DNA from 3 places in the Kocuria tytonicola genome. Region 1 is predicted to be linked to each of the others. Evidence: riboswitches for the same ligand, from Rfam matches in the RefSeq annotation. Region 1 holds a riboswitch; each other region holds the start of a gene.

Evidence for each region. A riboswitch is a leader RNA that binds a small molecule or an ion and turns the genes downstream of it on or off. The one in region 1 is predicted to bind thiamine pyrophosphate.
Region 2: it holds a riboswitch for thiamine pyrophosphate, as region 1 does, so the genes downstream of both, EAE32_RS06845 (bifunctional hydroxymethylpyrimidine kinase/phosphomethylpyrimidine kinase) here and thiC (phosphomethylpyrimidine synthase ThiC) in region 1, are expected to answer to the same signal.
Region 3: it holds a riboswitch for thiamine pyrophosphate, as region 1 does, so the genes downstream of both, EAE32_RS03195 (ECF transporter S component) here and thiC (phosphomethylpyrimidine synthase ThiC) in region 1, are expected to answer to the same signal.

Annotation. Positions count from the first base shown of each region.
Region 1 covers NZ_RDEX01000001.1:1,042,877-1,052,863, forward strand. Annotated here, with positions in the region: gene EAE32_RS04735 (Eco57I restriction-modification methylase domain-containing protein) at 1-651, opposite strand, end outside; gene EAE32_RS04740 (hypothetical protein) at 1,119-1,754, opposite strand; gene EAE32_RS04745 (ATP-binding protein) at 1,998-3,266, shown strand; gene EAE32_RS04750 (HigA family addiction module antitoxin) at 3,374-3,694, shown strand; gene EAE32_RS04755 (nucleotidyltransferase family protein) at 3,782-4,090, shown strand; gene EAE32_RS04760 (HepT-like ribonuclease domain-containing protein) at 4,074-4,412, shown strand; gene EAE32_RS04765 (class I SAM-dependent methyltransferase) at 4,409-5,152, shown strand; gene EAE32_RS04770 (GNAT family N-acetyltransferase) at 5,179-5,655, shown strand; gene EAE32_RS11685 (hypothetical protein) at 5,736-5,972, shown strand; gene EAE32_RS04775 (GNAT family N-acetyltransferase) at 6,493-7,041, opposite strand; TPP riboswitch at 7,155-7,266, shown strand; gene thiC (phosphomethylpyrimidine synthase ThiC) at 7,263-9,119, shown strand; gene EAE32_RS04785 (L-lactate dehydrogenase) at 9,334-9,987, shown strand, end outside.
Region 2 covers NZ_RDEX01000001.1:1,500,531-1,510,517, forward strand. Annotated here, with positions in the region: gene EAE32_RS06840 (Rne/Rng family ribonuclease) at 1-3,319, shown strand, start outside; TPP riboswitch at 3,428-3,521, shown strand; gene EAE32_RS06845 (bifunctional hydroxymethylpyrimidine kinase/phosphomethylpyrimidine kinase) at 3,509-5,143, shown strand; gene rplU (50S ribosomal protein L21) at 5,390-5,701, shown strand; gene rpmA (50S ribosomal protein L27) at 5,746-6,000, shown strand; gene obgE (GTPase ObgE) at 6,150-7,748, shown strand; gene proB (glutamate 5-kinase) at 7,838-9,028, shown strand; gene EAE32_RS06870 (glutamate-5-semialdehyde dehydrogenase) at 9,092-9,987, shown strand, end outside.
Region 3 covers NZ_RDEX01000001.1:702,920-712,906, forward strand. Annotated here, with positions in the region: gene EAE32_RS03160 (Na+/H+ antiporter subunit A) at 1-763, shown strand, start outside; gene EAE32_RS03165 (Na(+)/H(+) antiporter subunit C) at 760-1,290, shown strand; gene EAE32_RS03170 (Na+/H+ antiporter subunit D) at 1,280-2,917, shown strand; gene EAE32_RS03175 (Na+/H+ antiporter subunit E) at 2,914-3,561, shown strand; gene EAE32_RS03180 (MrpF/PhaF family protein) at 3,558-3,827, shown strand; gene mnhG (monovalent cation/H(+) antiporter subunit G) at 3,824-4,186, shown strand; gene EAE32_RS03190 (DUF4235 domain-containing protein) at 4,317-4,589, shown strand; TPP riboswitch at 4,686-4,792, shown strand; gene EAE32_RS03195 (ECF transporter S component) at 4,850-5,473, shown strand; gene EAE32_RS03200 (ABC transporter ATP-binding protein) at 5,470-7,185, shown strand; gene EAE32_RS03205 (energy-coupling factor transporter transmembrane component T family protein) at 7,182-7,985, shown strand; gene EAE32_RS03210 (aminotransferase class IV) at 8,004-8,918, opposite strand; gene EAE32_RS03215 (uridine kinase family protein) at 8,915-9,568, opposite strand; gene EAE32_RS03220 (low molecular weight protein-tyrosine-phosphatase) at 9,538-9,987, opposite strand, start outside.

The DNA of each region.
Region 1 (9,987 bases):
CATCTGCCACACGCTCTCCACCGCGTAATGCGACGACACGAGGGCCCGCAGGGGCTTGCCATACGCATTCCGCATCCACCGGTCAGCGCAGATATACCCGAGCTTGCCTCCCTCAGCCAGGATCGCCAAGGACCGTTCATAGAAGCCGACGTAGATGTCTGCACGGCCACGCATAGTGCGCCAACGCTTGCGATACTCGGCCTCGACGTCGTCGTCAAGGTCGTCAGAGCGGATGTAGGGCGGGTTACCCACGACAAAGTCCACGTTCCACGGGATCTCGTCCAGCAGGAAGTCTCCGTGCTTCAGCCAGCTGGCCAGCAGGCTCTGGATTTCCTCTTCGCTGGCTCCGGCAACGCTGAGCAGCGTTTCGGTCCGCTCCCGGCAGGTCTCAACGTGCCCTGGCTGCAGGTCCAGGCCGAACAGGCAGCCTCCCAGCGAGCCGATGGCCACATCATGGGCCCGAGCAGACTCCAGCAAGCGCGTGACAATCGGGAGAAAGAAAGCGCCTGAGCCGATCGATGGCTCCACTAGCTTCTTCTGGGTCAGATCCTGGTCGACGGTGTAGCCGACGAGATCCAGGATCGTGTCCACCACCCACTGCCTGGTGAAGACCTCGCCGTGCTCGATTCCGCCTCGTGCCGCCACGGCCATGTTTGCCTTTCGTCATGGCTTGATGTGCAAGCCTTCTTCTAAGCCAAGGGTACTTTCAGCGACCTGCCTCGGGCACGTCTCCGCCCCCAGGTGCCTGGAGTTCAGTCCACTCTGCCAGCTGCCTGAATCGCCCCGGGGCTGGTGGAGTCTCTGATCCCACGGGAGGATGCGGAGCATGACAGCACCTAGGAAGTAGCCCGACGAGCTTCGGGGAGAGGGCGACGGGGATGGCCGTGGAAGCGCGACTAGATCCAGCGACCAGGGCGGGAACGTTTCGCCGCGTGGGCGAGCAGATCGGGGTGATTCCCGAAATGCTGAGGCACTGGGTCGCGCCGGTCGAGATCGATGGGGGGCACGACCGGGATGACTTGCTGGCGAGTATTGTGTTGCTACCGCAGAGTGCGCATCTTCGGCTTACCCTACTTTTGGATATACGCGATCGACCAGATAACGCTGATCGTTACGAGTCAGGTAAGGTCGAGGTCGCCACTGAGCCACGCGTACGTTCGCTGCTTGTCCTCCGTGAGATCGTCGTTGACGACGGACGGGAGATACCGGTCAAAAGCATCCTCCGCCGGTGAGTGAGTGTCCGCAGGCACGTCAGTGTCGTCGTCCATGGCGGCAGTCGCCGTCCCGGTGACAAAGAGGGATGTGAAGAGACGCGCGGTACCCAGAAGCTCTACGAGTCGGGCACTGATTTGTTCAGTCCGCGTCCTGATGGCTTCTCGTAGAAGCCCGCTGCCCGTCTCGGGCCACGCGGTGTCGCAGACACCTTCAGCCTCGGAGTAGCAAGCGAGCTCGATGGTTGTGATTGCGGGGCGGACCTCGCCGACCAGATCAGGGTTCGTCTCGAGATCGGCGCTCAGACCTGAGAGGACCTGCTGGAAAAGATCGTAGAGTCGGCCGAGTGCCGCGAGCGTCATGAGGCTACGGGGGTAATCGGGGTCGTCTTCATCAATTTGCGCGGGGACGTCGCCAGCGCGGGCAAGGACTCCCCAGGCCCAGGGGATCCATCCCTGGTCGTCGCGGAAGTCCATGCCATCGGTGATTGTCTCGAGCAGGTGCTCAGGGATCGAGGCTGGGGTATCGGGTGCGGTGCTCATGGAGTCTCCGTCCGTCTCTGGCTGGCCAATGTTGAGCATCGCACACGGGGCTGACACGTAGAAGGCTGAGGGACCTGGAGCAGTCCCGATCTACGAGTACGGAGGGGGCGTGGGTCGTGACCCTGGCCAGTCGAAACGCGATGTCCTTCAAGGTGGCCAGTTTGCGGCAACTCAGTGGCGTTCTGCTTAGTTTGAAGCATGCGCTTGGCCTAGTTAGACATCTGCTAATGGTATAGTTGAGCCATGTCGTACACCCGTCGCATCGTGGACCTCGAGCTGGATGATCTCTTCGGCGAGGTGGCGGCCCTCGCGCTGGACGGCCCCAAGGCCGTAGGCAAGACCACGACGGCGGAACAACGGGCGGCTGGGCTGGTGAAGCTGGACTCCAAAGCCGTTCGCGAGCCCGTCGTAGCGGATCCGCAGATCATCCTCCGCCGCCCTCGCCCGCTCCTCGTCGATGAGTGGCAGAAGGTGCCGGAGGTGTGGGACGTCGTTCGCCGTGCCGTGGATGAGGATGCCACAGGCGGGCAGTTCCTTCTGACCGGTAGCGCGAGTCTGCAGGACGGGACCGTGCAGCACTCGGGAGCCGGTCGGATCGGCCGCCTGCGCATGCGTCCCATGACGCTCGCGGAGCGTGGTCTGGTTACACCGACCGTGAGCCTTGCTGCTGTTCTGGCGGAACGTGACGCCATCCAGGGTGAGTCGACGATGGGGCTGCCCGAATACGTGGAGGAAATCGTCGCCTCGGGTTTTCCGGGGATGCGCGGCTTGAGCTCCCGCGCCCGGGGCTTTCAGCTCGATTCCTACCTGCGCAATGCTGTGGAGCGCGACGTGCCAGAGCAGGGCCTGGCGGTCCGTCGCCCGGAGGCCATGATGGCCTGGCTGCGAGCGTATGCTTCCGCCACTTCGACGACGGCGAGCTACTCCCAGATTCTTGATGCGGCGACCCCTGGTCACAGCGACAAGCCGGCACGGGCGACCGCCGAGTCCTACCGCCAGGTGCTCGCCTCGTTGTGGCTTCTCGACCCTGTGCCGGCCTGGACCCCGACCGGCAGTCCGATGACTCGCCTCGGGCAGGCTCCGAAGCACCACCTGGCCGATCCTGCTCTTGCAGCTCGCCTCCTCGGCCTGGGCGCTGATGCACTGCTGGGCGGCAAAGGGGAGCCACTTCGTCCCCAGGCGGGTTCCATGCTGGGGATGCTCTTCGAATCGTTGGTGACATTGTGCGTCCGTGTCGCCGCGCAGGCGGCGGAGGCCGACATCGCACACCTGCGGACGCGCAACGGCGACCACGAGGTGGACCTCGTGGTCGTGGGGCCCGACGGTGGCGTTGTCGGTGTGGAGGTGAAACTGGCGGCGGCTGTCAGCGACTCCGACGGCAAGCACCTGCGCTGGCTGCGCGACCAGCTGGGATCACGTTTCGTGGATGGTCTGATCATCACGACGGGTCCAACTGCCTACCGGCGAAGGGACGGCATCGCCGTGGTGCCTCTCGCCCTGTTTGGCCCCTGAGGTAGGGATCGGCCAGAGCCGAATAGGCTGAGCGCGTGGTAGAGATTGAGGTCAGCCCATGGGACAGGTGGTGCCCGGAATGGGGCGGGTCAATGAAGGTGCGGACAATGTCGAACTCGTCGACTACCGCCGAGGCGGACCTGATCGAGCCGATCCACCCGGGAGAAGTTCTGATGGAGGACTTCATTGAAGGATTAGGTATCACGCCGAACAAGCTCGCCGTCTCCATCGGGGTGCCTCCTCGGTGGATCAATGGGATCGTACACGGCAAGCGGGGGATCACCGCGGACACGGCCCCCCGATTGGCACGCTATTTCGGGACCTCGGCGGAGTTCTGGCTCAACCTGCAGAGCCTCTACGAGTTGGACTGCGCGGAAGACCGGGCGGGGGAGCGCATTGCGGCGATTACGCCGCTCGCCGTGGTGTGACTTTCGAGCTACCAACGGTCTAGCTTCCTTCAACAAGGCGCACGACGTCCTGTACCGCTGTCCGCCATGCCATGGGACACTGGGCGCATGAGTCAGACCGTGAGCCTCGACCTGGACGCGATCAGCCGTGCCGCAGAGCGTCATGGTGTCGCAGAGCTTGAGCTGTTCGGATCAGCTGTTTCAGGTGATTTTGCTACCGACAGTGATGTCGATTTCCTGGTCGTCTTCCTCCCGGATCGTGCAGATCCGTTCGAGGACTTCTGCGCTCTCCGGGATGAGCTCTGCCAGATTGTTGAACGCGACGTCGACCTGGTCGTCAAGCGCGCCATCCGAAACCCGTACTTCAGGGAGTCGGCACTGGCGCACACGGAGACTGTCTATGTTGCCCACCTCTAAGGCACACCTCTGGGATGCTCGCGAAGCTTGTCTGGCGATTCTCTCCTTCGTGGACGGTATCGACGGGAATGATTTCCATGCCAACCTGCTGGTGCAGTCGGCCGTGGAACGCCAGCTGGAGATTCTGGGGGAAGCGTTGAAGCGACTGCGGCGGACGGATCCGGAGACCGCTGCGGAAGTGCCTGATCTTGGCCGAATCATCGGCATGCGCAATGTCATCGCGCACGAGTATGCCGTAGTGGACCATGCGATTGTGTGGTCGGTCGTTGACTCACGCTTAGCCTCCCTCGCGGTTCAGCTGGCTGAACTTCTCGAGTCATGAGCTATGACGATCCCCGTCTCGTGGCGGTCTACGACTTTGACAACCCCGACGGGCCCGATCACGACTTCTTCCGGGATATGGCTACGCACAGCGGTGCTACCCGGATCACGGACCTGGGCTGCGGCACCGGCCTGCTCACGGTGACGCTTTGCGGTCCCGGCCGGGAAGTCACGGGGATTGATCCATCCTCCGCCATGCTCGAGCAGGCGCGTACCCGGCAGGGCGGTGACCGGGTGCGGTGGATTCAGGGCACCTCTGAGCAGATCACCTCGAACAACGCCGACATGGTGGTGATGAGCGGCAACGTGGCGATGCACATTCTCGGAGCGCAGTGGCACACCGCGCTGTCCGACATTGCCAGGGGTCTCCGTCCCGGAGGCCTTCTCGCCTTCGAAAGCCGCAACCCCGAGGCTCGCGCGTGGGAGAAGTGGCAGCAGGAAGCGTCCTGGCGGGAGACGCCCGCCGGCATCCTGCGGGAGTCGTTGAGGACCGATCCGCCCGGCGAGGACGGCGTGGTGGTCATGCACAGTACCTACGAGTTCGACGACGGTTGCGGGACGAACGAGGTCCAACGATTGCAGTTCCGAAGCCATGAACGGATTGTCGAGGACCTCGCGATGGCGGGCCTGGATGTCACGGCCACGTACCGGGACTGGAATAGGGCACCATTCACCGGCGGTGCGGATCAGCCGCTCATGGTGTTCGTCGCGACCCGGTGCGAGGGACTGTCCCGTGACTGATTCGCCATGGTCGACAGGAGGTCAACGTGGCGAGAAGTGAATGGCGCGCAGAACGGGATGGCCAGGTTACCGAGGACGTGGCCCGGCTGCTGGGCACAGTTCCGGAGTGGTTTGGCCGGCCCGAATCCAATGCTGAGTACATTAATGCGGCCTGTATCATGGAAACGTGGACCGTCCGTGACAGTTTGAACAAGGTCGTCGGTGTGACGCTTGTGAACCGTCACTTTCCTCACGTCGCTGAAATCCATCTCACTGTGGTGGACCGGGGCGTCCACGGTCAAGGAGTGGGCTCCGCAATGCTGGCCGCTGTCGAAGGCGATTCCAGAGCACGCGGGGTGAAGCTCCTGGAGGTCAAGACTCTTGGCCCCTCACATCCGGACCCTGGATACGCGCGCACGAGAAAATTCTATGAGAGGTGTGGGTTTCTCCCCATGGAGGAAACCGCCCTGTGGGGTGAGGGAACTCCCTGTCTGATCATGGTGAAACCACTCGGCCCCACGTAAATCAGGGAGTCACCCAGAGATCCGTGCGGACGTGCCGGGGGCGCTGCTTGGAAGAATAATGGGCGTCAGCGTCTCCGCGGGTGGACGACCTGATCGAGATGCATCTGGGCAGGCTGAAAGGAACGTTGACCCCCATGGCAAAAGCCCTCAAAGACTTCGTGGCGGAGCATTCAGTGGATCGCGAGCGCGTCGAAGGATACAAGGAACGGATGCTGTCAGACGCCCACGCCTACAGGCTTCGTGAGCGGCTAGGGACGGGTGGACTGTCCCAAGCGCCACTGGCCCAGCGCGACGGCCTCGGCCGACGGCAGAACTGAGGCTGGCCCCTTTCGCTCTCGGATGACGTGGGCCGTCACTCTTTGTAGACACTGACCGACAGTCGCTTCAGGACCTCGCGGTCTTCGAGGTGGTGGAGCCCCAGGCGCTCGTAGAGGTGCCGCGGGAACGTTGTACCGTCCCGTGGCCACAGCGGCGATCACGTCGCCTCCCTCCACCACCACATGCCACGTGAGTTTTGCCGCCGTCAATTCCGCCGCTGTCTCGCTGAGCTGCGGGATGCGGTCGTCGCCGATCAGGGCGGCCTCCACGCGATAGGCCACGCGTTGCAGGTTCACGAGTTCATCCACGTGCCCCGCAACCTTGGACGGGGTGTGTTCGCGGATCACCATCCGTGCAGGGCCGTTGTCAGGCATGGTTCCAGTGACTCAGCACGGCGCCACCTCGGCAAGGTCACCGGGATGGACCGCTCGGAAACAACCAGGCGGGTGGCCACGCTCACGGAATGAGGCCCCTGCTTATACCAAGACCCTCACCCCTCTTGAAGCCAGGTAGCTGCGGTCATGCGGATGGGTAGGCGGTAAACCCTAAGCTTTCGTAGAGGCCCATCGCTGCGGGCGACGTGCCGTCTCCGAAGCGCAGACTGATCGCAGCATTGCCAGCGACCGAGCATGTTTCGATGGCATGCAGTACGAGGGCCCGTCCCGCGCCCAAGCCCCGATAGCGTGGATGAACGAACAGGTCGATGATGAACGGACCATCCAACCACTCGTCCCAGATGGAATGTTCCACCACCATGACCGCGCCAACGGGCCGATTGTTGACCCACGCCGTGGCGCAAGCATCCGGTCTTAAAGCGCCGTAGTCTCCCCGGAAAGTCGCCTCAATTTCTTCACGGGCCGAGGCCATGTCCTCGGCGGCGACCCCTAATGGGTATCCCTCGAAGTAGAGCTTCGCCAGGGAGGTTCGAGAAGCCGCGTCCAAGGAGCGGATGGAGACCGGGGACGATCGGTGGGTTGAGCGAGTGACTGTGGGAAGAGAGAGGCGCAAAATATCCGAGGGCATGAGTAATCCGTTCTGGTCCAATTGACAGGGCAGGAAACTACTCACGCACGGCGCATGCTTTTGATTGTAACCATGGGTGGCTTGCCCGCAAGACCTTCGGGGACGCGGCGCAGGAACCGTTCAGGAGTCGCCTGAAGAGCAATGTGTGCTAGACATGTGACCGTCCACACGGGAGCCCCAGACACGGGGGCTGAGATCGGGCCAGTGCTGCTCGAGACCGTCGAACCTGAACCGGGTCATACCGGCGTAGGAAGTGAGGAACGGCCATGTCTTCCCATGCCCCCACACCAACCAGCACCACCACTCACAGCACCACCGCGCCTACGGGCACCACTCCGACGGACGGAGAAGGCACTACTTCGAGTGCCACAACCCAGTCCGAGCAGCACAACTCCCACCGCCTCGCCTGGCTGGAGGACACGGAGCACTGCATCCAGGTCCCCGTCACCGAGATCCACCAGCTGGACTCCCCGGACGGCACCCCCAACGAGCCCCTGCGCGTGTACCGCACCATGGGCCCGGGCAGCGTACCGGAGGAGGGCCTGGAGCCCTGGCGTGCCGAGTGGATCGAGGCCCGCGGGGACACCGAGGTCTACGAGGCCCGCGGTCGGAAACTGGAGGACGATGGCCGCGGCGCCGTCCGTCGTGGCGCCCCGCAGCAGCAATGGCGGGGAAGCAAGCCGGAACCCCGGCGGGCCCGGCCCGGCAGGTGCGTGACCCAGATACAATACGCGCGCCGCGGCGTCGTCACCCCCGAGATGCGCTTTGTGGCGCTGCGAGAACAGTGCGACGTCGAGCTCGTGCGGGAGGAGGTGGCCGCCGGCCGGGCCGTGATCCCCCTGAACGTGAACCACCCGGAATCCGAGCCCATGGTCATCGGGCGGAAGTTCCTGGTGAAGGTGAACGCGAACATCGGCAACTCGGCGGTGACCAGCTCCATCAGCGAGGAGGTGGCCAAGCTGGAGTGGGCTGCCAAATGGGGAGCGGACACGCTCATGGACCTCTCCACGGGCAACGACATCCACACCACGCGCGAGTGGATCCTGCGCAACTCGCCCATCCCCATCGGCACGGTGCCCATCTACCAGGCGCTGGAGAAGGTGGACGGGGACGCCAACGCGCTCACGTGGGAGATCTACCGGGACACCGTGATCGAGCAATGCGAGCAGGGCGTGGACTACATGACGGTCCACGCGGGCGTCCTGCTGCGCTACGTGCCGCTCACCGCCGAGCGCGTGACCGGGATCGTCTCGCGCGGCGGGTCGATCATGGCCGGCTGGTGCCTGGCGCACCACCGCGAGAACTTCCTGTACACGCACTTCGACGAGCTGTGCGAGATCTTCGCGCGCTACGACGTCGCCTTCTCCCTGGGCGACGGCCTGCGCCCCGGCTCCATCGCTGACGCCAACGACGCCGCGCAGTTCGCCGAGCTCGACACCCTCGCGGAACTCACGAAGCGGGCGTGGGAGCACGACGTCCAGGTGATGGTGGAGGGCCCCGGCCACATCCCGCTGCACAAGATCCGCGAGAACGTGGAACGCCAGCAGGAGCTGTGCGACGGCGCCCCGTTCTACACGCTGGGCCCGCTCGCCACGGACATCGCCCCTGGCTACGACCACATCACCTCCGCGATCGGCGCCACCGAGATCGCCCGCTACGGCACCGCGATGCTCTGCTACGTCACCCCCAAGGAGCACCTGGGCCTGCCCAACCGGGACGACGTCAAGACCGGCGTGATCACCTACAAGATCGCCGCGCACGCCGCGGACATCGCCAAGGGCCACCCGGGCGCCACCGAGCGCGACGACGCCCTCTCGAAGGCGCGCTTCGAGTTCCGCTGGCGGGACCAGTTCGGCCTGGGCCTGGACCCGGTCACCGCGCAGGAGTACCACGACGAGACCCTGCCCGCCGAGCCCGCCAAGACCGCGCACTTCTGCTCGATGTGCGGGCCCAAGTTCTGCTCCATGCGCATCTCCCAGGACATCCGGGACACCTACGGCAGCGCGGAGAACCAGGCCGCGATCGCGGGCATGCAGCGCAAGAGCCAGGAGTTCCTCGCGGCCGGCGGCCAGGTCTACCTCCCCAGGCCCACGCTGCGGAAACCGGACGGCGCCACCTCCTGATCCGGGACCTCTGGCCAGGGACCACGACGCCGCCCGGCCGGCTTCCGGCCGGGCGGCGCCCTCCGGTGCCCCGGGCCCGCTGCGACGACTGACCCGGGTGTGGTCCGCGCCTCTCGTGGCTGTGAGGAAAACAACGTGTGGCCGGCGGACGAAGCTCCGAACCGCTGGGTGTCATCCGTATCCGTACGGCCTCGCGAGGACTAGCGTTGACACCATGATCAAGGACTCGAAACTCACCGTCGTCGGAGCCGGAGCCGTGGGATCGAGCGTGGCCTATGCCTCGCTGATTCGGGGGTCCGTGCGCCACATCGCCCTCTACGACATCGCGTCCGCGAAGGCCGAGGCGGAGGCCCTGGACCTCGCCCACGGCTCGCAGTTCGCCGCGCACACGGACATCGTGGGTGGCGGCTCGGACATCGCGCTGACCGAGAACTCGGACGTGGTGGTCATCACCGCGGGCGCCAAGCAGAAGCCCGGGCAGACCCGCCTGGACCTGGCCGGGACCAACGCGAAGATCATGTCCCAGCTGGTGCCGCCGTTGCTGGAGGCCTCCCCGAACGCCGTGTTCGTGGTGGTCACCAACCCGTGCGACCCGCTCACCACGCTGTCCCAGCAGGAGACCGGGCTGCCCGCGGAGCGGATCTTCGCCTCCGGCACCGTGCTGGACACTTCCCGGCTGCGCTGGCTCATTGCCCAGAAGGCGGGCGTGGCCACCTCCAGCGTGCACGCGCACATCGTGGGCGAGCACGGCGACTCCGAGTTCGCGCTGTGGTCCACCGCGACCATCGGCACCGTGCCCATCCTGGAGTGGACCCGGGACGGCGAGCGGGTGTTCACCCGTGAGGACCTGGACCAGATCCTCTCCGAG
Region 2 (9,987 bases), 460 kb from region 1:
TGCCGACGCCGCGCCGAGTGCTGGAGAGGCCGACAACGGCGAGGACTCCGAGGTCACCGAGATCGACGGCACGCGCGCGGCCATCGAGATCGCCGCCGCGGTGGAGGCCCACGAGGCCCTGGCGGCACCGAGCACCGACGACGAGTCCGGCGCCGAGAAGTCCGACGCCGAGAGCTCGACGGCCGAGGAGTCCGACGCCTCCCTGCCCGTCACCCCCGGGACCGACGACGGCGCCGGCACCGACGAGACCGACACCAACGGCACCGCGGCAGCGGCCCAGGCCGCAGGTGGCGAGATCAGCGACCCGGGAGCCGCCGGCACGGCGGGCTCGGACTCCGGGGCCGCAACCACCACCGAGGACGTCGAGAACTCGTCCGAGACGCCGGCCGAGGAGCCCCCCGCGCAGGAGGGCTTCGGCGCCTTCGGACCGGGCGCGTCGCTGATGTTCCACGCCCCGGACCCCGAGGAGATCCGCCGCGCCGCCGAGGCCCAGGCCGCCCGGCTGCGCGAGGCCGAGCGCACGTCGCACCGGGAGGACGACGACGAGGACGAGAACGGTTCGGCGTCCAGCAAGCGGCGCCGCCGGCGTCGTCGCGGGGACGAGGACATGGAGCTCGTGGACGACTCCGACGGCTCCGTGACCCGCGTGCGCGCACCGCGTGGCGCCTCCGAGGGCACCGGCAGCGACGAGGTGACCGGCGTCAAGGGCTCCACGCGGCTCGAGGCCAAGCGCCAGCGCCGTCGTGAGTCCCGTCAGTTCGGACGCCGCCGCCACGTGATCACCGAGGCCGAGTTCCTGGCCCGCCGGGAGTCCGTGGAGCGCACCATGCTGGTCCGCCAGAAGGAGGACCGCATCCAGATCGGTGTGCTGGAGGACGGGATCCTCGCGGAGCACTTCGTCTCCCACACCCAGCAGGACTCGCTGATCGGCAATGTCTACGTGGGCAAGGTGCAGAACGTGCTGCCCTCCATGGAGGCGGCGTTCGTGGACATCGGGCGCGGGCGCAACGCCGTGCTCTACGCCGGTGAGGTGGACTGGGACGCAGCGGAGCTCGGCAACAAGCCCCGCAAGATCGAGAACGCCCTGAAGTCCGGGGACACCGTGCTCGTGCAGGTCACCAAGGACCCCGTGGGCCACAAGGGCGCGCGCCTCACGAGCCAGGTCTCCCTGCCCGGGCGCTACCTCGTGTACGTGCCCGGCGGGTCCATGACCGGCATCTCCCGCAAGCTCCCGGACGTGGAGCGCCAGCGGCTCAAGAAGATCCTCAAGGACCGGCTGCCCGAGGGCGCGGGCGTGATCGTGCGCACCGCCGCGGAGGGCGCGTCCGAGACCGAGCTGACCAACGACATCAACCGGCTGCGCTCGCAGTGGGAGCAGATCCAGGACAAGGCGCGCTCCACCAGGACGCTGGCCCCGGAGATGCTGTACGCGGAGCCGGACCTCACCATCAAGACGGTGCGGGACGTGTTCAACGAGGACTTCACCGCCATGGTGGTCCAGGGCGAGCAGGCCTGGGACAACATCGAGGCCTACGTGACCTACGTGGCCCCGGACCTGCTGGACCGGCTGCAGCGCTGGACCGAGGACGAGGACCTCTTCGTGCACATGCGCGTGGAGGAGCAGATCCAGAAGGCCCTGGAGCGCAAGGTGTTCCTGCCCTCCGGCGGCTCGCTCGTGATCGACCGCACCGAGGCCATGACCGTGGTGGACGTCAACACGGGCAAGTTCACGGGCTCGGGCGGCAACCTCGAGGAGACCGTCACCAAGAACAACCTGGAGGCCGCCGAGGAGATCGTGCGCCAGCTGCGGCTGCGGGACATCGGCGGGATCATCGTGGTGGACTTCATCGACATGGTCCTGGAGTCCAACCGGGACCTCGTGCTGCGCCGGCTCGTGGAGTGCCTGGGTCGGGACCGCACCAAGCACCAGGTGGCGGAGGTGACGTCCCTGGGCCTCGTGCAGATGACGCGCAAGCGCATGGGCACCGGGCTGCTGGAGGTCTTCTCCGAGCCGTGCGAGGAGTGCGCGGGCCGCGGTGTGCTGGTCCACGACCACCCGCTCAAGGGCCGCAACGCCCCCGCCCCCACGGACCACCGGGGCGGGCGCAACGACCGCAAGCGCTCGCGCCAGAAGCAGGGCACCCCCGCGCAGGAGAAGCCCCGTTCCGGCAACCGGTCCCAGGACTCGGGCGAGCAGAACGCCCGGGACGAGGCCACCCGCACCGCGTTCGCCAACATCGCGGCAGCCTCCTCCCACGAGGACGACGACGCCGCGCAGGACGGTTCCGGGGACGGCGCCCGCAGCGGCGGCGGGGACTCCGCACACCAGGACGGCTCGGAGCAGCACTCCGGCGGCCGTCAGGGGGGCGAGCACGCCGGTGACGGCGAGTCCGAGGGCGGCCGCCGCCGCAAGAAGCGCCGCGGCAAGCGCAGCCGCGGTCGCGCGCAGAACGGCGAGGACAACGGCTCGCAGGACGGCAGCGGCTCCGACACCGACACCGGTTCGGGGCAGGATGCGGGGGAGGGCGACTCCTCCAGCCTCACCATCCACGGCGAGGTCATCGAACTGCCGCAGGGCCAGCGCCCGCAGAAGGACCGCTCGCGGGACTCCGGGTCCGGGCGCCACGGCGGCACGAAGACCCGTGAGCAGCGGGAGACCGCCGAGGAGGCCATGACCCTGGACTCCCTCACCGCCGCGTTCTCCGGCGAGGACGCCTCGCAGGACACCGACGGCCACACCTCCGGGGGCCGCGGCGCCACGGACACGGGGTCCGGCACCGAGGGCACCCGGAACCGGGGCTCCGAGGGCACGGACGAGCGCTCCGGACGCCAGCGCGGCCGCGGACGTGGCCGGTCCCGCTCCCAGGGCGGGGCGGCATCGTCCTCCGGCGGCGCAGACGAGGGCACCTCCTCCGGGCACAACGCGGCGGCGCCGCGCACCACCGGGGTGGTGGGCGCCGCCGGAGCGGTCACCTCCGGGTCCGACGCCGGCTCGGGCGATGCCGCGGCCAGCAGTGCCGGCCGGAACGGGGCCGGTCGGGGCGCGGCCGGGAACGGCAGCGCGACCGCCTCGCAGCCGGCCGCCGAGCAGCAGACCCCGGCCAGGCGGCGTCGTGGTTCGCGGCGTGCCGTGGCCCCCGCCGCGGCACCGGGCACCGCGAGCGTGCAGAAGCACGAGTACACCCCGTCCGAGAGGACCGCGGCCCGCTTCACCGCGGCAGCGTCCGCCAATCCCGTGGCGGCGTCGGACGGTCGGCCCACGGTGGTGGGTGTGGGCGTCAAGGCCCAGGACATCACCATGACGCCCCAGGGCGAGTGATGGCCGCGGTGCGCGCCCGGGCCGTCCGGGTGCGCACCGCGAACACCACCATGCACCACCTCGCAGGAGCGCTCGGACCCGTCCGGGCGCTCCTGTGGCATGATCGGGACCACGCACACGGGGTGCCGCCGAGCGGCTGAGAACACACCCGTCGAACCTGATCTAGCTCGCACTAGCGAAGGGAATGTCGTGACCACCACGCCTTCTGCCCCCGCCCCCCGCGTCCTCTCGATCGCCGGGACCGATCCCACGGGCGGTGCCGGGCACGCCGCGGACCTCAAGTCCATTGCCGCGATGGGCGGCTACGGACTCAGCGTGGTCACCGCGGTGGTCGCCCAGAACACCCAGGGTGTGGTGGCCGTGCACACCCCGCCGGTGGAGGTCCTGCAGGCCCAGCTGGACGCCGTGGCCCAGGACGTGGAGCTGGACGCCGTGAAGGTGGGCATGCTCGGCTCCGTGCCGGTCATCGAGACCGTGGGCCGGTGGCTCGCGGAGCACCGGGCGCCCGTGGTCGTGGTCGACCCCGTCATGGTGGCCACCGCGGGCGGCCGGCTGCTGGAGCCCGAGGCCGAGCACGCCCTGCGGAGGATCCTGCACCACGCGGACCTCATCACCCCCAACCTGCCCGAGCTCGCGGTGCTGGCCGAACGGCCCGTGGCGCGCACGTGGGACGAGGCGCTCGCGCAGGGGCGCGCCGTCGCGGACACCTTCGGCACGCGGGTGCTCGTCAAGGGCGGGCACCTCGCGGGGGAGAGCACCCCGGACGCCCTCGTGGTCCCCGGGCGGCAGGAGCCCGCCGCTCAGTACGGGGGAGCGCGGGTGGCCACCCGCAACACCCACGGCACCGGCTGCTCGCTGTCCTCGGCGCTCGCCACCGTGGTGGCCCGCACGGGGGACTGGGCGGGCGGCATCGGCACGGCCCGCACGTGGCTGCGCGGTGCGCTGCGCGCGGCGGACTCCCTGCACGTGGGCCACGGCAACGGCCCGGTGCACCACATGCACCACGTGCAGGACCTCGTGGCGGACCCCGCCTTCGTCTCGGCGGCCGGCGCGGCGGACGACGACGCCGCGCCCGGGCGCTCCGGGGTGGGTCCCCGTGCGCACGGCGTCCCCGCAGCCGGCGCGGGGCAGCCCGCAGACGCGCGGGAGGCGGACGCGCGGGGCACGGCGGAGCGGTTCACGGACGAGCTCTGGGAGGACTGCGCGCCGATCCGGGAGGAGATCGCGGCACTGCCGTTCGTCACGGCGCTGGGGGACGGCACCCTGGAGCGGGCGGCGTTCGAGTGGTACCTGGACCAGGACATGCAGTACCTGGAGGCCTACTCCCGGGCACTGGCGCTGCTCGCGGCCGCGGCGCCGGGGGAGGAGATCCGGGAGTTCTTCGCGGCCGCGGCCGCCGCGGTGGTCACGGGCGAGTCCGCCCTGCACCGGGCCCGCCTCGGGGGCCGCTCCCCGGAACCGCCCTCGGCCACCACGAGCGCCTACGCCGACTTCCTGCTGGCGCGCACGGGCCAGGACGGCTTCGCGGTGGGAGCCGCCGCCGTGCTGCCGTGCTACTGGCTCTACGCCCACGTGGGCACGGAGCTCACCCGGCGCGCCCACGACGTCGGATGGGAGGGCCACCCGTTCGCGGACTGGCTGGCCACCTACAGCGACCCGGACTTCCAGAGTGCCACGGACGTCGCACGCCGCGCGGTGGACCGTGCGGCGGCCACCGCGGACCCCGCCACGCGCGAGGCCATGCGCCGTGCATTCCGGCGGGCGTGCCGCCTGGAGCTCGCGTTCTTCGCCCAGACCGCGGACGACGCCGCCGGGCGGCCATGATTGGCGCGGCTTCGGGTCATCGGGTAGTCTGGGCTGTCGGTGCCAGCCACCGGTGTGCGTCATCAGCAATGACACGCGCCCGGAAGCGGCACGCTCGGGTGAACTTCCTGTTTTGATGCGATAGCCACGCAACCGTGCGGTCGGTCGTGAACCACCGCGGCGTGATGTCTCGACATTCGCAGTGCTCCAGGAGCCCACCCGGCCATTACACGCAGTCCATAGATGTCGAGAGAAGTGAGTTCCCAAGTGGTGTACGCGATTGTCCGCGCAGGCGGCCGCCAGGAGAAGGTTTCCGTAGGAGACCTCGTGACCCTTGACCGCGTCGCCGGCGAGGCAGGCAGCACCTTCGAGCTCCCTGCACTGCTGCTGGTCGATGGGGACAAGGTCACCTCCGACTCCAAGACCCTGGCCAACGTCAAGGTCACTGCCGAGATCGTGGAGGACCTGCGCGGTCCCAAGATCTCGATCATGAAGTACAAGAACAAGACCGGCTACAAGAAGCGTCAGGGTTTCCGCGCCGAGCTGACCACGGTCAAGATCACCGGCATCGACGCCTGACCGCCGGTCCCCCGTACATTTTCCAACGAAGGTAGGCACACACCATGGCACATAAGAAGGGTGCGAGTTCCACTCGCAACGGCCGTGACTCCAACGCCCAGTACCTGGGTGTCAAGCGCTTCGGCGGCCAGTCCGTCAACGCCGGCGAGATCATCGTCCGCCAGCGCGGCACGCACTTCCACCCGGGCCTGAACATGGGCCGCGGCAAGGACGACACCCTGTTCGCCCTGGCCGCCGGTGTCGTCGAGTTCGGCACCCGCCGTGGCCGCCGCGTGGTCAACATCCAGACCGCCGAGTAGTCATTGCTTCGGACCTCAGGGTCCACCCGCCGCCACCTGAGCGTGGCGGCGACCACTGGAGGGTGGGCGCGTCTCGCGCTCACCCTCTAGTCTTTTGAGCAGAACCCCGGTCCGCCCGCCCACGGGGGACCCAGACGTCGAGGAGCCACGTGGCCAGTTTTGTTGATCGAGTCATCGTGCACGCCACGGGCGGCAACGGCGGCCACGGCTGCGTCTCCGTCAAGCGCGAGAAGTTCAAGCCGCTGGGCGGTCCGGACGGCGGCAACGGCGGGGACGGCGGTTCCGTGGTCCTCCGGGTGGACGGACAGTCCACCACGTTGCTGGGCTTCCACCACGCACCCCACCAGAAGGCGCCCAACGGCGAGCCCGGCAAGGGCGACATGCGCCACGGCTTCAAGGGCCAGGACCTCGTGCTCTCCGTCCCGGACGGCACCGTGGTCAAGGACCGCGAGGGCAACGTGCTCGCGGACCTGCTGGGGGAGGGTGCGGAGTACGTGCTCGCCGCCGGTGGCCAGGGCGGTCGCGGCAACGCCGCACTGGCCTCGCCCAAGCGCAAGGCCCCGGGCTTCGCGCTGCTGGGGATCCCGGGCGAGGAGCAGGAGGTGGAGCTCGAGCTGAAGTCCATTGCGGACGTCGCGCTCGTGGGCTTCCCCTCCGCGGGCAAGTCCAGCCTGATCGCCGCGATGAGTGCCGCACGCCCCAAGATTGCCGACTACCCGTTCACCACGCTCGTGCCCAACCTGGGCGTGGTGCAGGCGGGTGACACGCGGTTCACGGTCGCGGACGTGCCCGGTCTGATCCCCGGTGCGTCCGAGGGCAAGGGCCTGGGGCTGGAGTTCCTGCGCCACGTGGAGCGCTGCGCCGCGCTGGTGCACGTGATCGACTGCGCCACTCTCGAACCGGGCCGGGACCCCCTCACGGACCTGGACGCCCTGGAGGCGGAGCTCGCGCACTACGCCGAGGCCATCCGGGACGAGGACCCCACCGCGGTCCCGCTCACGGAGCGGCCCCGCCTGGTGGTGCTCAACAAGGTGGACGTGCCCGACGCCCGGGAGCTCGCGGACTTCATCCGCCCCGAGCTGGAGCAGCGCGGCTACCCCGTGTTCGAGATCTCCACGGCCTCCCACGAGGGCCTGCGGGAGCTGGGCTTCGCCATGGCGAGCCTCGTGGCCGAGGCCCGCGAGCAGGAGGAGGCCCGTGAGGAGCAGCGCCGCACGGTGACGGTGCTGCAGCCCGAGCCCGCGCGGCGTCGTCGGGGGAAGGACCGCCAGGAGTTCGTGATCACGCGCGAGGACCGCGCGGAGGAGCCGCTGTACCACGTGCGCGGGGAGAAGCCCGAGCGCTGGGTGCTGCAGACGGACTTCAACAACGACGAGGCGGTGGGCTACCTCGCGGACCGCTTCGCCAAGCTGGGCATCGAGGACGAGCTGTTCCGGATCGGCGCGAAGCCCGGCAACGCCGTGCTCATCGGTCCGGAGGAGAACGGCGTGGTCTTCGACTGGGAGCCCACCATGGTGGGCGGAGCGGAGCTGCTGGGCGGCCCGCGCGGCTCGGACCTGCGCCTCGAGGAGACCTCCCGTCCCACCCGCCGCGAGAAGCGGGAGCAGTTCTACGACCGCATGGACGCGAAGTCCGAGGCCCGCGCGGAGCTCGAGGAGGAGCGCCGCGCCGGGATCTGGACCGAGTCCGTTGACGGAGCCCGAGATCGCCGTCGCACTGCCGAGCAGAAGGAGACGAACGAGAAGTGACCGGCACCCCGCAGGGCACGCACCGCGAGAAGACCCCCACCGAGACGATCGACGTCTCCGCCGTGGAGCAGCAGGCCTCGAAGTCCGCCATCCAGCTCAGCACCGAGAGCCGCGGGAAGAACCGCCGCTCGGCCATCGGCAGCCGTGAGGAGCTGCCCGCCGCGCGCCGTGTGGTGGTCAAGGTGGGCTCGTCCTCCCTGACGTCGATCGAGAACTCGATCGACGAGAACGCGCTGCGCAGCATCGTGGACGCGCTCGGGCGCATCAAGGCGCAGGGCGTGGAGGTGGTGTTCGTCTCCTCGGGCGCCATCACCGCGGGGCTGCAGCCGCTGGGGCTCTCGAAGCGGCCGAAGGACCTGGCCACCAAGCAGGCCGCGGCCTCGGTGGGCCAGGGGCTGCTGATCTCGCGCTACACCGAGTACTTCGCGCGCCACCACGTGACCGTGGGCCAGGTGCTCCTGACCGCCGAGGACCTGATGCGCCACTCGCAGTACAAGAACGCGCACCGCCAGATCGAGCGGCTGCTGGACCTCGGCATCCTGCCCATCGTCAACGAGAACGACGCCGTGGCCACCCACGAGATCAAGTTCGGGGACAACGACCGGATCGCCGCCCTGGTGGCCCACCTGATCAAGGCGGACGCCCTGCTGCTGCTCTCGGACGTGGACGCGCTCTACACCCGGCCCCCCCAGGACGGCGGCGAGCGGATCGCCACGGTGGCGGACCCCATCACGGACCTCGAGGGCGTGGAGATCGGCACGGTCGGCCGCGCCGGAGTGGGCTCCGGCGGCATGGTGACCAAGGTGCAGGCGGCGCGCATCGCGGCGTCGTCGGGCATCCCGGCGCTCGTGACGTCCGCGGCGAACATCGAGCGGGCCCTGGCCGGTGAGGACGTGGGGACCTGGTTCGCCACCACGGGCGGACGCCGCAACGTGCGGCTGCTGTGGCTCGCGCACCTCGCGGACATCAAGGGCACCCTCACGCTGGACGACGGCGCCGTGGAGGCCGTGCGCGGCCGGCGCTCCCTGCTCGCGGCGGGTGTCACCGCCGTGTCCGGCACGTTCAGCGCCGGAGATCCGGTGTCCATGGTGGACGCGGAGGGCAACGAGGTGGGCCACGGGCTCGTCAACTACGGCTCCGACGAGGTCCCCGGGATGCTCGGCAAGCGCACCTACGAGCTCGGCGAGGAGTTCGGGGAGGACTACGCGCGCGAGCTCGTGCACGTGGACAACCTGGTGAACCTGCGCCCCCGCTCCGCCCGCACCACGCTCAAGAAGTAGTCCCGAACCGCACCGCGGGTGCGCACCCGCCACCCGACCAGCCGAGGACCCCCAGGAGGAACCGTGGCCGAGAACACGTCCGTACTGACCGCCCAGGAGACGTTCGGGGAGGACCCCGTGACCGGCGTCGGCCTGATGGCCGACGACGCCCGGGTCGCCGCGCGCGCCCTCGCGAAGGCCCCGCGTGCGTGGAAGGACCGCGCGCTGCACCTCATGGCGGAGCGCATCGAGGCCCGCCGGGACACCATCCTGGAGGCGAACTCGCGGGACCTCGAGCGCGGCCGGGAGGCCGGGACCTCTGCCGCGCTGCTGGACCGCCTCAAGCTCGACGCCGCCCGCATCACCGGGCTCGCGGACGCCCTGCGCGAGCTGGCCGCGCTGCCGGACCCCGTGGGCTCCGTGGTCAGGGGTCAGACCCTCGCGAACGGGCTGCGCATGCGCCAGGTGCGCGTGCCCATGGGCGTGGTGGGCGTGATCTACGAGGCCCGCCCCAACGTGACCGTGGACATCGCCGGGATCGCCGTGAAGTCCGGCAACGCCGTGCTGCTGCGCGGCGGCTCCGCGGCGTTCGACTCCAACCGGGCGCTCGTGGGCATCCTGCGGGACGCGCTCGCGGACGCCAAGCTGCCCGTGGACTGCGTGCAGACCGTGGACGACTACGGCCGGGACGGCGCGAACGCCCTGATGGGCGCGCGCGGCAAGGTGGACGTTCTCATCCCGCGCGGCGGCCGCGGTCTCATCCAGTCGGTGGTCACGAACGCCACCGTTCCCGTGATCGAGACCGGCGAGGGCAACGTGCACGTGTTCGTGGATGCCACCGCCCCCGCGGACATGGCGGTCCGGCTGAGCGTGAACTCCAAGACCCACCGCACCTCCACGTGCAACTCCGCCGAGACCCTGCTGCTGCACGGCGGCGCGGAGGAGACCGGCAGGGAGGTGCTCGCCGCCCTGGACAGGGC
Region 3 (9,987 bases), 340 kb from region 1:
GTTGCGCAGCGAGCGCCACCTGCTGGACTCGCGTCAACTCAAGGCCCTGCGGGGCGCGGACTCCGCGGCCCACTCGCCGCAGGCCAGGACCCAGGAGATCGAGGTGGCCCGGCGCTTCACGTCCCGCCCGGACGCGGATCCGTTCCTGCTGGCCGGACGCACCCTGGCACCGGAACGGCGCTCCATCGTGTTCGAGGTGGTCGCCCGGCTGCTGTTCCACACGTTCATGATCGTCTCCCTGTACCTGCTGCTCGCCGGGCACAACGACCCCGGGGGTGGATTCGCCGGCGGCCTCATGGCCTCGCTCGCCCTGACCCTGCGCTACCTGGCCGGCGGCCGCTACGAGCTCGAGCGGGCCACTCCCGTCAACGCGGGCTGGATGCTCGGGGCCGGTCTGGGCATCGCCTCCCTCTACGCCGTGGCGCCCGTGCTCTTCGGCGGGGCGGTGATGGAGAGCCACACGTTCGAGTGGGACCTGCCGCTGTTCGGACACGTCAAGTTCGTCACGGCCCTGATCTTCGACGTGGGCGTGTACCTGATCGTGGTGGGCCTGGTGCTGGACATCCTGCGCTCCCTGGGCGGCCGCATCGACGAGCGGATCGAGCGCTCCGCCGTGGACCGGGAGAGGCAGCGCTCGGGCCGTGGCTCCAGGATCCGCCTGACCCGCAGCGGGGCCACGATGACCGCCCGGCGTTCCGACGATCCCGATGTCCCGGAGGGCTCCATGGTCTCCGGCGACGAAGTCTCGGAGGTGCGGCAGTGACCGTGAACCTGACCATGCTCGTGGTGATGGGCGTGCTGTTCTCCGTGGGGGTCTACCTCCTGCTGGAGCGCTCCCTCACCCGCGTCCTGCTGGGGCTCATGCTGCTCACCAACGGTGCGAACCTGCTGATCCTGCACACGAGCGGAGTGCCCGGCGCCGCGCCGCTCTACGACAAATCACTGGGCGGCTCAGAGTACTCGGACCCCCTGCCGCAGGCGCTCGTGCTCACGTCGATCGTGATCTCGCTGGCCACCACCGCGTTCCTGCTGAGCATGATCTGGCGCTCGTGGGTCCTCGCCCGCCGGGACGAGATCCAGGACGACCTCGAGGACCGTCGCGTGGCCCAGCAGTCCTCCTACGACGCCGAGGACGACGACGCCATGCCGCAGGACACCTCCGAGTTCAGCCACGGTGACGCGCGGTTCACCCCGTCCCGGCACAACGCCGAGGAGGCCACGGAGTCGCCGGGTCACCACAGGGTCGAGAAGCGGCAGCGGGACGACGGGAGGAGCACCCATGAGCACTGATCTGGCGCAGCTCGCACCGCTCGCCGTGCTGATCCCGTTCGTGGGCGCGGCCGTGAACTTCGTGGTGGTCCACCGCAACAGGCTCCAGCGCACCGTCACCGTGGGCACCATGGTGCTCACGCTCGTGCTCAACGCGCTCATGCTCGCGGACGTGTGGAACCAGGGGCCGCAGGCCGTGCACCTGGGGGGCTGGGCCGCGCCGTACGGAATCGTGATGGTGGTGGACCAGCTCTCCGCCCTGATGCTCGTGGTCTCGGTGGTCGTCTCCCTCACGGTGCTCGTCTACGCGGTGAGCGAGGGTGTGGCCGGCGGGGACGACGAGGGCCCCATCTCGATCTTCTACCCCACGTTCCTGCTGCTCGTGGCCGGGGTGTCCAACGCGTTCCTCGCGGGGGACCTCTTCAACCTCTACGTGGGATTCGAGATCCTGCTGACCGCGTCCTACGTGCTGCTCACCATGGGCGGCACGGCGCAGCGCATCCGGGCGGGCGTCACGTACGTGGTGGTCTCGGTGATCTCCTCGATCCTGTTCCTGATCTCGCTCGGGATGATCTACGGCGCCACGGGAACCGTGAACATGGCGGACCTCTCCGTGAAGCTCGCGGACCTGCCGCAGGGCACGCAGATGCAGCTGCACCTGATGCTGCTCATCGCCTTCGGGGTCAAGGCGGCGGTCTTCCCGCTGTCCTTCTGGCTGCCGGACTCCTACCCCACGGCGTCCGCTCCCGTGACCGCGGTGTTCGCGGGACTGCTGACCAAGGTGGGCGTCTACTCGATCATCCGCACCGAGACCCTGCTGTTCCCGGGACGCCAGATCAACGACCTGCTCATGTGGGTGGCCCTGCTGACCATGCTGGTGGGCATCCTGGGTGCTCTCGCCCAGATCGACATCAAGCGCATGCTCTCGTTCACGCTCATCAGCCACATCGGCTACATGATCTTCGGCATCGCGGTGGGCACCCCGCAGGCGCTGGCCGCGGTGGTCTACTACATCGCGCACCACATCGTGATCCAGACCAGCCTGTTCCTCGTGGCGGGGCTGATCGAGCGGCGCGGCGGCTCCACCAACGTGGACCGGCTCGCGGGGCTGCTGAAGATCTCGCCCCTGCTGGGAGTGCTCTACCTGATCCCGGCGCTGAACCTCGGGGGGATCCCCCCGTTCTCCGGGTTCCTGGGCAAGGTGGGTCTGCTCGAGGCGGGCATCAGCAGCGGCACGTGGCTGGACTACCTCCTGGTGGGGGTGTCCGTCCTGGTCTCGCTGCTCACGCTCATGGCACTGGTGCGCGTGTGGAACCGCGTGTTCCTGCGCCGCGTGGACGACGCCGAGTACCCGGACCCCGTGCTGCGCGCCACCACCGCGCAGGGCCACCGGCCGCGCACCTCGCGGGTGGTCGCGGGCAAGCCCGGCAGCAGGTTCTCGGGCGCGGCCCCCGTGGTCCTGCTCCCCAAGACCATGGTGGGTGCCACGACGGCGCTCGTGGCGGTGGGCGTGGCCCTCACCGTCCTCGCGGGGCCGCTCTTCGACCTCGCGGGCAGCGCCGCCGACAACCTCGTGCACCCCGACCGCTACACCGAGGCCGTGCTCGCCCCCGTGGGCGAGGGCGGCGTGAGCGAGGAGGCCCCGTGAGCACGTCCGCCGTCCGCCGGCAGTCCCGCAACTCCCTGCGCGCCGAGCTGCCCCTCATCCTGTGGCTCGTGGTGGTCTGGGGCGCACTGTGGGGGGACTGGAGCCCCGGCAACCTGGTCTTCGGGCTGATCCTGGCCCTGCTGGTCACGCGCCTGCTGGTGCTGCCACCCGTCCGGCTCTCGGGCAGGTTCAACGTGGTGCACTTCGCGCTGTTCGTGGTCACGTTCGTCTGGCAGGTGGCCAAGGCCAGCCTGGTGGTGTTCCTGGTGGCCCTGCGGAAGGGACCCCGGGTGCGCAACGCCGTGCTGGGGACCCGGCTGCGCCAGAACAACGACCTCCTGATGACCGCCGTGGGGCACACCATGGCGCTGATCCCCGGGTCCCTCGTGGTGGAGGTGGACCGGGGGAACGGCATCCTCTACTTCCACGTCCTGAACATCGCCACACCGGCGCACGCGGAGGCCTTCCGCCGCTCCGTCCTGGACACCGAGGCGGCCTGGATCCGGATCATGGGCTCCCGGGAGGACCTCGCGCTGCTGCCCGTGAAGGGGGACCCGGGGCGCACGGAGGCCTCGGGCGCGGTGGAGTCCCCCACCGAGAACATGCAGGAGGCCGGGAACGGCCCAGGAGAGGAGCGCTCATGACCGTGTTCGACGTGGCCGTGTGGGTGTGCGGTGTCATCCTGGCGCTCGCCGCCGTGGGCACCCTCTACCGCCTGGCCAAGGGGCCCTCGCTGCTGGACCGGGTCATCGCCACGGACGTGCTGCTCGCCATCGTGGGCGCGGCGCTCGCCGTGGAGATGGTCTACCACCACCACACCGACAACATCGTGCTGCTGGTGATCGTCTCCCTCGTGGGCTTCCTGGGCTCCGTGACGGTCGCGCGCAACGTGGGACTGGACCGCTCGTGAACTGGCAGACCGTGGTGGACGTCGTGGCGCTCGTGTGCCTGGTGGTGGGATCCTTCATGTCCCTGGCGGCCGCGGTGGGTCTGGTGCGCTTCCCCGACCTGCTCTCGCGCATGCACGCGGGGACCAAGCCCCAGGTCTTCGGGCTGCTCCTGCTGCTCACTGCGGTGGCACTGGAGAGCGGAGAGCCCCGGATGGTCCCGCTGCTGGTCCTCGCGTGGATCTTCCAGCTGCTGACCGTTCCGGTGTCCGCGCACATGGTGGGCCGCGCCGCGTACCGTTCCAAGCACCTGCACGAGGAGAACCTCGTGGCGGACGAGCTGCGGGACGTCGTGGCGCGCGCCGGGGACGAGTCCGGCTGAGGGTGGCATCCTGCCGCCTCCCCCGCAGCGGTGTCCCCGGCCACGCGCCGAGGTTCGTATGCTGGGGTAGGAACACGACGCCGTCGCCCACCCTGCGCCGGCGGCACTCACGAGAACCAAGGAGAAACCCATGAACAAGGCGATGGACCTGCTCGGCACGGCCGCTTCCCTGGGCGGTGTGGCCCTGTCCAACAAGGCGCTGACCGTGGTCTGGAAGAAGGTCACGGGCAACGAGCCCCCCGCCAAGAACCCGGACGAGGACGAGGCCTGGCGGGACATCATCCTCTGGTCCCTGCTCACGGGCCTGGTGGGCACCGTCATCAAGGTGGGCATCTCCCGCCAGGTGGCCAAGATGCAGTCCGAGGACAACGACTCCGCGAAGACCTCGCAGACCGAGATCTGATCCGCGTGACCGCGGCCCCCGGGCTACGGCCCGCACCGCACGACGCCGCACGGCCGGGTACCCCGCGTACCCGGCCGTGCGTCGTCTAGACTGGGGGCTCAACGACAGGGGAGCGCCGCAGCGGCGCTGAGAGTGCGCGCGAGCGCAGACCCTCGAACCTGATCCGGTTCATACCGGCGCTAGGGAGTCGAGCATCTCAGGGGCACGGACGCACGGGCGTCCGCAGTCCCTCCCCTCCTGGAGTCTTCAGGAGGATCTTCATGACGCAGGTACGCAGCACCACCGCACGCACGTCCCCGGGCCGGGGGCCCCGCACGCAGTCGTGGCGGGTGGTGGACATCGTGGTGGCCGCCGTCCTGGCGGCGGTGTGCGCGGTGATCTTCTGGATGTGGTCCAACCTGCTGTACCCCGTGGTGTCCACGAGTGCCGTGGCGTACCCGCCCTCGGCCGGTCTCATCTCGGGCGGCTGGCTCGTGGCGGGCACCCTCGGCGCGCTGATCATCCGCAAGCCCGGCGCCGCACTGTTCTGCGAGTTGCTGGCCGCCGTGCTGGAGGGCTTCCTGGGCACGCACTTCGGCTGGACCGTGGTGATCTCGGGCCTCGTGCAGGGCCTGGGCGTGGAGCTCGTGTTCCTCCTCACCGGGTACCGGCGCTTCGGGCTGCTGGTCGCGACCCTCGGCGGAGCCGTCTCCGGGCTGTTCCTCGGTGTGAGCGAGGACATCATGTACAACTACGAGTGGGCCGCGGACCAGAAGGTGGTCTATGCCGCTCTGACCACGATCTCCGGCGCCGTGATCGCCGGTGCCCTGATGTGGTTCGTGGTGCGGGCGCTGCAGGCCACCGGGGTGCTGGGTGCCCTCGCGTCCGGGGCCGCGCGCCGATGACGGCGGCGGGGCCCGTCCCCGCGGGTGCGGCGGTGGAGCTCCGCCGTTTCGGCTGGCACTACCCCGGCCGGCAGGACGCGAGCCTGAGGGAGGTCACCACCACCGTGGCGCCGGGGGAGCGGGTGCTGCTGCTGGGCCCCTCGGGGGCGGGCAAGTCCACCCTGCTGCAGGCGCTCGCCGGGGTGGAGCAGGACCCGGACGGCCAGTCCGGCTCGGGCGAGGTGCTCGTGGACGGGGCGGACCCCCGGGACGCCCGGGGCGCCGTCGGGTTCATGCACCAGGACCCCGAGACGCAGGTGGTGCTCTCACGCGTGGGGGACGACGTCGCCTTCGGGCTGGAGAACCTGGCCGTGCCACGCGAGCAGATCTGGCCGCGCGTGCGGGACGCACTGGAGCGCGTGGGGCTGGACCTGCCGCTCGAGCACCCCACCACCGCGCTGTCCGGCGGGCAGAAGCAGCGCCTCGCGCTCGCCGGTGTGCTCGCGATGCGTCCGCGCCTGCTGCTGCTGGACGAGCCCACCGCGAGCGTGGACGGGCAGGGCGCCCAGGAGCTGTGCGGCGCCGTAGCCCGGGCCGTGCGGGGCGAGGGGATCACCCTGGTGGTCGTGGAGCACCGCGTGGCCCTGTGGGAATCCGTGGTGGACCGGGTGGTGGTGCTGGACGAGCACGGCCGCGTGGCCTTCGACGGGCCCACGCACGAGACCCTCCACGAGGCCCGGGCCCTGCTGCAGGAGCAGGGCACGTGGGTTCCCGGCTGGGTCCCCGAGACCCGCACGCCGGCGCACCGCTCGGACAGCCGTGCCCCCGCCACCGGCACCGGCCCAGCCTCCCGTTCCCCGTCCGTCGAGGCCCCTGCCACAGTTCCTGTCACTGCAACTGCAACTGCAACTGCAACTGCGACTGCGACCCCTGCGGCGTCCGACGGCGCGGTGCTGCTGAGCGCGCGGGATCTCGCGGTCTCGCGCGTGCAGCCCACACGGCGCGCGGTGGCGCGCAGGCGACGTCGTGCGCGGGCGGCGTGGCGGCGCGGCCGGGAGGCCCCGGAGCCCGCAGCCGTGCCGGACGTGCCGGTGGCCGCGGAGAACATCTCGCTGGACGTGCGCGCGGGGCGCGCGCTGGCCGTGACCGGGGTGAACGGGGCGGGCAAGTCCACCCTGGCGCTGACCCTCGCGGGGCTGCTCGTGCCCGTGCGCGGCACGGTCCGGGCCAGCGCCCGGCTGGCGGGGGACGCCCCCCGGGACCCCTCCCTGTGGGACGGCGGCGAGCTCGTCGCCCGCGTGGGCACGGTGTTCCAGCACCCCGAGCACCAGTTCCTGCGCCCCACCGTGCGGCAGGAGCTCGAGTTCGGTCCCGAGCAGCTGCGCCGCCGGGTCAGCGCCGCGCACCGCACGGATCCGCCCGCACCGGAGGACGACGCCGCTCGCGTGGCAGAGCTATTGCACCGCCTCCGCCTGGCGGACCTCGCGGACGCCAACCCCTTCACGCTCTCCGGGGGGCAGAAACGGCGGCTGTCCGTGGCCACGGTGCTCGCGGCCGCGCCGGACGTGCTCATCCTGGACGAACCCACGTTCGGCCAGGACGCGCGGACGTGGCAGGAGCTCGTGGACCTCCTCGTCACGGAGCTGGACCGGGGAACCGCGGTGGTCGCGGTGACCCACGACCGTGACCTGATCGACGCCCTCGCGGCCGAGGAACTGGAGCTGGGTGCATGAGCACCGTCACCGCACCGTCTATGTTTGCGCCCCGCACCGGGTTCCTGGCGCGCGCCAACCCCGTGGTCAAGCTGCTGGGGGCGCTGCTGATCACCCTGATGATCGTGGTGAGCGCGGACCCGGTCACCAACGCCGTGGCGCTCGCGGGCCAGCTCGTGCTGCTCGCGGGCGTGGGGCTGGGCCCGTGGCGGCTTCTCACCACCCTGTGGCCCGTCGTGCTGGCCGCCGTGATCAGCGGCTGGGGCACCGCGATGCTCTCCACCGCGGGCGGTCCCGTGCTGCTGCACGTGGGGTGGGTGAGCATCACCACCGGGTCGCTGGCGGCCGGTGCCGCGATCGCCCTGCGCGGACTGGCCATCGCCCTGCCCGGGATCACCGTGCTGCTGACCACCGATCCCACGGACCTCGCGGACGGTCTCGCGCAGACGCTCCGGTTGCCCGCGCGGTTCGTGCTCGCGGCACTCGCCGCCCTGCGACTCGTGGAGGTCATGGTCACCGAGTGGGGTGTGCTCGCGGCGGCCCGCCGGGCCCGTGGGGCCGGCGGCGGACGCGGACCGTGGAACGCGCTGCGGGAGTTCGGCGGCCAGGCCTTCACGCTGCTCGTGCAGTCCCTGCGCCGGGCCACGCGGCTCGCCATGACCATGGAGGCCCGCGGCTTCGGCGCGGGCCCGCGCACGTGGGCGCGCACGCTGCACTACGGCCGCGTGGACGTGCTCGTGGGCGCCGCCGTGGTGCTGACCGCCGTGGGGGCACTGGCGGTGTCGATGTCCCTGGGCACGCACCGGTTCATCTGGCAGTGAGCGGCGGGCCGAGCCGCATCAGGCGCCCACCAGGAAGTCCGTGAGCGTCCGCGTGAGCCGCTCGTCCGTGGGCACCGGGTGACCGTCCACCGAGGTCACGGGTGCGGCCAGGCGCACGGAGGACGTGAGCCACACGGCGCTCGCCGTCAGGAGGTCCTCGGGGTGCAGGGGTCCGTAGTCCACACCCCAGCCGTGGCGCCGGGCGGCGTCGAAGATCCGGGCCTGGGAGGTGCCCGGGAGAACGCCGCGGGACGGTTCGGGCGTGAGCAGGGTGGGAGCGGCGTCGCCGTCCCGGACGCGGGCGCAGACCACGGAGGACGTGGCGCCCTCCAGGATCCGGCGGTCCGTGGACGTCACGAACACCGCGTCCTGCGCGCCCCGGCTGCGGGCATGGCGCACGGCCGCCATGTTCACGGCGTAGGAGAGCGTCTTCACACCGGGCAGCAGCCACGGCAGCCCGGCGTCCTCGGCGGGGTCGTGGCCGCGCTCCAGCAGCAGGACGGACACGCCGTCCCGGCGGGCCGCGAACGTGGCCCCGGGAACGGGGGAGGCCGTGAGCCACGCCCACGGCTCCCCGTCCGGGGTGCCGCGCGCCACGGTCAGCTTCACGGCGTGCTCCGCGCCGAGGTCGCGCGACGGGTCACGGGAACCGGGCGCGGCGGCGTGGAGGGCGAGCTCCAGCGCGGTGCGGCACGTGGCCGCCGACGGCGCGGGCAGCTCCGCGGCGGCCGCGGAGGCGCGCAGCCGTGCGTGGTGGGCGTCGAACTTGTAGGCCACCCCGTCCAGGACGTGCAGGGTCTCGAAGACGCCGTCCCCGCGGGTGAGTGCCTGGTCCTCCAGGCCCACGTGGGGCAGGGTGGGATCCACGAGCCGCGGCTGCCCGGTGAGCGGGGAGATGATGACGGCCGTGGCTCGCGCGCCGCGGGGTGTCACGGGGTCTCGCGCTCCGGGGCGGTGGACGGCTCCAGGGACGGCCCGGGGAGGATGATGTCCGCGGCCTCCCACACGGGGTCCCCGGCGAGGTACTCCGCCTCCTGCGCGGCCCACTCGTCCCAGTGCGCGTCGTAGGCGCCGCCGTCGCGGGCCAGCGCGCGCTGCCTGCGCTGCGCCGTGGGCAGCTCCACCCAGACGGAGGTGTCGAGCAGGGCACGGGCCTCCCGGTGGCACGCCCCCACGCCCTCCACGAGCACGATCTCCGCCGTGCGCGTGAGGCGCGGGGTGCCGGGCTCGTTGGTGAGCCAGTCCCACGCCGTCCAGTGGGCGTCCGCACCGCGCCGCAGGGGCTCGAGCACCTCGGAGAAGTACATGCCCATGCCCCGGACCAGGCCGTCCCACCCGGGGTAGAGGTCCTCCAGCCGGAACACGACGACGTCGTGCGAGCGGCGCAGCACCTCCGCGAGCTGGTCCGTGAGCGTGGTTTTGCCCGCGCCGGAGCGGCCGTCGATGCCCACGATGCACGGCTTGCGCGTGATGGGCGGCAGCAGCCGCGCGAGGTTGACGCCGTCCGGGAAACGGGCGGTCTCGTCGTCCTGGAAGCCCTCCTCGGGTCCGATCACCGGGTGGTCACCCGTTCCTGGAGCCACGCGACCAGCCCGGGGGTGGCCGCACGGATCTGCTCCCACGCGGTGGCGAAGTCCTCCGAGCCGCCGTACCAGGGGTCCGCGATGTCCAGGTCCTCGCCGGTGCCGGTGGCCTCGGGGTCGAAGCTGCGCATCATCCGCACCTTCCCGGCGTCCGCCGAGTTCAGGCGCTGCAGCAGCTGCCGCCGGTGGGAGTCCGTCATGGCCAGCAGCAGGTCCGCGTCCGCGAGCTCCTCGTCCGTGATGCGGTGGGCACTGTGCTCGGGCAGCTCCAGCCCGTTGCGGGTCAGCACGCTCTGCGCGCGCGGGTCCACGGGGCGCCCGTGCTCCTCGTCGCTCACACCCGCGGAGGACACGCGGACGCGGTCCGCGAGTCCCGCGCGTTCCACCTCGGCCCGGAGCAGGGCCTCGGCCATGGGGGA